2 regions of the Paenibacillus sp. FSL K6-0276 genome follow, and region 1 is predicted to be linked to the other one. Evidence: predicted binding sites of a transcription regulator. Region 1 holds the regulator's gene; the other holds the start of a gene.
The links. Region 1 encodes NrdR, which represses ribonucleotide reductase genes. Its sites were predicted from a motif close to AACACNATATATNGTGTT; they were not measured.
Positions count from the first base shown of each region.

Region 1 (3,012 bases):
TTGAATCAGGACTCGAGAACTTGTTCAATGAAATACTGGTGGTTTACGTTCCTCGTGAGGTGCAAATCGCTCGATTAATGGAACGTAACGGACTTTCTTTTGAACAAGCGGAAGCACGCTTAAATGCACAGATGGATATTGAAGCGAAGCGTAACAAAGCGGACTATATCATTGACAACAGTGGCGATCTTGCGCACACTGAACAACAGGTTGCTGTTTTTTGGGACAGGCTGGGCTTATTATGAAATGGTTGCGTAAAAAGAGAGTCCTTCTTCTGTTATTCGTTGGTTTTACTGCAATATTGTTTCTGAGTACGAACTGGATGTCTTGGTTTTATCCGATCCATTATAAAGATGAGATCCGTAAGCACAGCATTACGTACGATATAGACCCGTTTCTTGTGACTGCGATTATCCGAGTGGAAACGAACTTCAAAACTGGACGAGAATCCAAAAAAGGTGCTATAGGTTTAATGCAGCTTATGCCGGATACCGCGAAATGGGCCCTTGAAAAGGCCAAGCTTCCAGATGTATCTATGGAGGAGTTAAAGAATGAACCATCGGCAAATATTGAACTAGGTACTTGGTATCTTTCAACATTATCCCGTCAGTTCGAAGGTAAACGTACAGCGATTATCGCTGCATATAATGCTGGACCGGGTAAAGTTCAAAAATGGCTGGATGAGGGAATCTGGGATGGAACGGATGCTACGATTAAGGATATTCCGTTTGGTGAAACTCGCCATTATGTACAGCGTGTCAATTATTACTATGATCAGTACACGGATATTTACAGCGAATTCTAAAACCGTGTTATGTATAAAAAGAAGCATTAAACGACCTGTCGGTCGTTTAATACTTCTTCAGTAAGCTTATGTGGACAGGTTATTTGAATTGACCTGCCAATTGTTGTTCTGCCAGGGTTACAAGACGTTTAGTGATGTAACCACCGATCGAACCATTTTCATAAGAAGTTTTATTGCCTTGGTAACCATCTGGGGAAAGCGTGATTCCTAGTTCTTGGGCAACTTCATATTTAAGTTGTTCCAAGGCACCGCGGGAATTTGGAGCTACAAGGTTATTGGAGCTGCTGCTTTGGCTCATTGCTGTTCACCTCCTCTGTTGGTAACTGTATTATGTGCCGGACTTGCCATAATCATTACAACAAATAAACGGTGATTTCTGGAAAAAATGAAATAGCTCTTCAAAAGCCGGATGTTTAACGGACCGGGACAAATACCATTATGTAATAGGAAGTGATGAAGCTTATGAAATGCCCTTACTGCGATCACACAAATACTAAAGTACTGGACTCTCGACCAGCGAATGAGAATAAGTCAATCCGCCGCAGGCGTGAATGCGAGCGTTGCAGCAAACGGTTTACAACCTTTGAAATGATTGAGGAAACACCGTTAATCGTGATCAAAAAAGACGGTAGCCGCGAGGAATTCAGCCGTGATAAAATTCTGCGTGGTCTAATCCGTGCTTGCGAAAAACGACCGGTCTCTGTAGAACGGTTAGAAAAGATCGTCTCTGAGGTGGAGAAGTCCCTACGCGGCATCGCCGTAGCTGAAGTAGAGAGCCAACAGATCGGCGAACTGGTTATGGAGCAGCTCTATCCAGTAGATGAAGTCGCTTACGTTCGCTTTGCGTCCGTATACCGCCAGTTCAAGGACATTAACATGTTCATGAAGGAACTGAAAGGTCTGCTGTCTAAGAGCACAACAGATCTGGAGGGAATATAGGGTTTGTGGCAATTTTAATGACTAAAAAAGTGTTGACAGCGAAGGCGATTTTTTATATTATATAGGAGTCGCCTACGGCGCTTAAGTTTGTCAAAATGACTTAAATACACCGAACTGAATTTTATATGTGATTACATACTTCTGAGAATATTAGTTTGGGGCCATAGCTCAGCTGGGAGAGCGCATCGCTGGCAGCGATGAGGTCAGGGGTTCGATCCCCCTTGGCTCCACCAAACATCATATGGACTCTTAGCTCAGTTGGTAGAGCAGTAGACTCTTAATCTATTTGTCCAGGGTTCGAGCCCCTGAGAGTCCATCCTAAAGAAACGGCAGAAATGCCGTTTTTTTGTTGTGTAAGTATCTGGCGATCTCTTCTTTATATTAAATAATTGGACATGAAGAAAGCTGTCGAGATTTTCTCGACAGCTTGAGTAGGTTGTTCCTCGGCTTAGTTTACCAATCCACTAGCGGATTGTTTTTCTTTCCATACCATCGTAATTATAAGACCAATAAACATAATGACAGCCGCAAAGAGATACGGATAGTTGATATTGACATCAAATAATACTCCGCCTAATGCAGGTCCGATGATATTACCGAGGCTAGTATAGGTTGAGTTCATTCCAGCGACAAAGCCTTGCTCTTTTTCAGCAGTTTTTGATAAATAGGTCGTTAATGCTGGACGGAGTAGGTCAAATGCGAGAAAGATTAAGCAGGTTACTAGCAGAACGGTTAAGTAGTTAGAGATTACGGTGGATGCAGCCGCTAAGGCTACGCCAGCAATTAAGCACAGTTGGATGAGCTTCTTTTCACCGAGTTTATCTACCATTTTACCAAACAAAAAGACCTGTACAACCACCCCAAAGATTGAGCTTATTGTAATGATGGTTGCAATATCTCGTGGAGTGAAGCCGAATTTATGATCAGAAAACAGACTGAATACAGTTTCATATGCTGATAAACCAAAGGCCAGAACAAAGACTATTATAAAGGCAATAATATATGCTGGGTGAAGCGATCGTTTCAGATCACTGATAAAGTTGGTATCTTTTTTAAGCTTACTGATTTCCAAAAGCTGCTGTTTGGATAATGGCTCTTTTAAAATAAATATCGACGAAATACAAGTTATTAAGGCAAAGCCAGCAGCAAAGTAGAATGGAGCACGTATACCTAGTTCAGTAATAAAACCTCCGATCCCTGGGCCAATAATAAAACCGATACTAATGGCGGCAGAAACATAACCCATTGCCTTAGGTCTTTCCTCTACT
Region 1 is NZ_CP150276.1:1,954,614-1,957,625, forward strand. Features, by position in the region: gene coaE (dephospho-CoA kinase) at 1-245, shown strand, start outside; gene MHH52_RS08905 (lytic transglycosylase domain-containing protein) at 242-805, shown strand; gene MHH52_RS08910 (alpha/beta-type small acid-soluble spore protein) at 885-1,103, opposite strand; gene nrdR (transcriptional regulator NrdR) at 1,268-1,744, shown strand; tRNA gene MHH52_RS08920 (tRNA-Ala) at 1,902-1,977, shown strand; tRNA gene MHH52_RS08925 (tRNA-Lys) at 1,988-2,060, shown strand; gene MHH52_RS08930 (MFS transporter) at 2,193-3,012, opposite strand, start outside.

Region 2 (3,012 bases), 250 kb from region 1:
TTGGCATTCAGCTCGCGGACCCACTGCAATACGAGGGAAGCGGGTACCAGAATAAGAACTTTAGAGACGAGACCGCGAACAAGATATTCCTTGAGTACAAGTCCAGCTTCAATCGTCTTTCCTAGTCCAACTTCGTCTGCAAGAATCGCGCGGCCTGACATCTCAAACAGAACCTTATGCGCGGTATCGAGCTGATGAGGAAGTGGGGATAATCCGGATAAATGCTTCATGCATTGCAGCTCATCGAAGCTTGTTACTAGACCCGTTTGTTCTCCTTGCACGGCAAGCCTGGACAGACGGAAATCTCCCCACGGACCGCCTTTTTCCAGTTTGAGTTCTAGATCCTGCAGCCAATTCCGGTCAAAAGAAAGAGGAACAGGCAGTATAGGCGCGGGCTTCCCACCTTTGTGGGGTAGTGAATTACGGAATAATTGCGTCATGGTACAGCCTCCTCAGGCGCTAATTCATATCATCATTCGTAGAAGTAGTATGCTCTTAAACAAGAGAATTCATAACCTTCTATTTTTCTCGATAGCCTTTAAAAAAGAGAGTAAAAGCGAGAAAACGCGGCAAGGTTTGCGATATTTCGGCTGCTTGACTCTATTTTCGAAAAAGACCTTCGATACAATATGTGGTATAGTTTAAAAGTTGACGCACACAATATATTGTGACAAAAGCTTGAATTTGTGGGTTTATAGGGCGCTCAGCTGGTATTTGTTATTGACAAGATGAACTTCCTACATACACCGTAAGGCGGAAGATAAGTGTAAGGAAGTTTTTGTTGTGGGTCACAAAACGTAAGCCCACACCTTGGAATGGAACTGATATTTACTACAATGCGGGAGGTTTTTTTATTGAGTAATGTGGAACGTAAGCAACGCCTTGAAGGGCTAAGTGAAAAAATATTTTTGGATCGTTATGCTTGGAAGGATGCCGACAGCAACAATGCTAAAGTGGGCGATGTTGTACTCGTTCTAACAAAGGATGATCCGAAGTTTCCAACGAAGGAAGTCGGAGAGATCGTAGAACGTAGCGGCCGAATCGTAACCGTTAAGACGCGCAGCGGCGAACTTGTGAAATCAGATGTTGAAAAGCTGACGCTTAATATAGAAAAAACACCAGAGGAAATGTGGGATCGTCTGTCTACAGCTATGGCTTCTGTTGAGAAGACACCTGAACTTCAAGAAGAATGGGCAGGTAAATTCCGTTCGATTCTGGATGATTGGAAGCTCGTGCCGGGTGGACGTATTGCGGCTGGTGCAGGCGCTAGTGAAGAACTAACACTATTCAACTGTTATGTAATTCCTTCTCCAAAAGATAGCCGTGGCGGTATTATGCAGACATTGGCTGAAATGACAGAAATTATGGCTCGTGGTGGCGGTGTAGGGATTAACCTATCATCACTACGTCCACGCCGTGCGATTGTGAGAGGTGTGAATGGTTCATCCAGTGGTTCTGTATCTTGGGGCGGTCTGTTTAGCTATACCACTGGATTAATTGAACAAGGCGGTAGCCGCCGTGGTGCGCTTATGCTCATGATTAATGACTGGCATCCGGATGTTGAGGACTTCATTACCGTGAAGCAAACGATGGGTCAAGTCACTAATGCTAACCTTTCGGTATGTGTGAGCAATAGCTTTATGAAGGCTGTAAAAGAAAATCTGGATTGGGATCTCGTATTCCCGGATACGACAGATCCTGACTATAACGATATGTGGGATGGCGATCTCGACAAGTGGAAGGCTGCGGGCAAAAACGTTATTCATTATCGCACCGTTAAAGCGCGTGATGTGTGGCGCACCATTATCGAGTCGGCTTGGAAATCTGCGGAGCCGGGCGTAGTGTTCATGGAATACTACAATCAGATGTCCAACAGCTGGTATTTCAATCCGATCATTTGTACGAACCCATGTGGGGAGCAAGGGCTGCCAGGCTGGGGAGTCTGCAATTTGTCCGCTGTGAACCTGTCCAAGTTTTACGATGAGAAGAATCATGATGTAGACTGGGAAGATCTCGCGACTACGACGCGTTATTCCGTTCGTTTCTTGGACAATGTCATTGATAAGACACCTTATCATTTCCCGGAAAATGAAGCGAATCAGAAAAATGAACGCCGTGTGGGTCTAGGAACGATGGGACTAGCGGAGCTTATGATCAAATTGAACATCCGTTACGGTAGTCCGGAATCTTTGGAGTTTCTGGACAAGCTGTACGGCTTTATGGCTCGTGAAGCGTACCTTGCATCGGCAGAGATTGCTGGTGAGAAGGGATCCTTCCTAGCTTTTGATACTGAGAAATACTTAATGAGCGGCTTTATGGAAAATATGGTCGAAGCGTATCCAGAGGTTGACGAAGCGATTCGCAAACATGGCATGCGTAACGTTACAGTTATTACTCAAGCACCAACGGGCAGCACAGGTACAATGGTAGGCACTTCGACAGGTATTGAACCTTATTTTGCCTTCAAATATTACCGTCAAAGTCGTCTTGGCTACGATGAGCAGTTCGTTCCAATCGCTCAAGAATGGCTTGAAGCTCATCCAGGTGAAGAGCTTCCAGAATACTTTGTGACCTCGATGGATTTGTCGGCTAAGGATCATATCCGTGCGCAAGCAGCGATTCAACGCTGGGTGGATAGCTCAATTTCCAAGACAGCAAACTGTCCGTCTGACTTCACGGTAGAAGAGACGGCTGAGCTATATGAAATGGCCTTCGATCTAGGTTGTAAAGGCGTTACGATCTACCGTGATGGTAGCCGTGACGTGCAAGTTCTGCAAACCTCGAAGAAGGAAGATGAGAAACTTACTTCAGCAGAAGAGGTAGCACCAGCAGTTGAAGCTGTAACGACTCCTGAAGTAAGTGCAAGTGTTGTAGCAGCAAGTCCAGCGCCACAAGTCACTACAAAAGAGCTGGATAAACAATACAAGAAACGTCCGCAGGTTCTGCGCGGCGCAACTTACAAGATCAACACACCTTTCGGCATGGCATATATTACGATCAATGATCTTGATG
Region 2 is NZ_CP150276.1:2,208,750-2,211,761, forward strand. Features, by position in the region: gene MHH52_RS10105 (SNF2-related protein) at 1-440, opposite strand, end outside; gene MHH52_RS10110 (adenosylcobalamin-dependent ribonucleoside-diphosphate reductase) at 837-3,012, shown strand, end outside.
Region 2: MHH52_RS10110 (adenosylcobalamin-dependent ribonucleoside-diphosphate reductase) is a predicted target of NrdR. The motif match lies at 655-672, and genes of this name have one in related genera.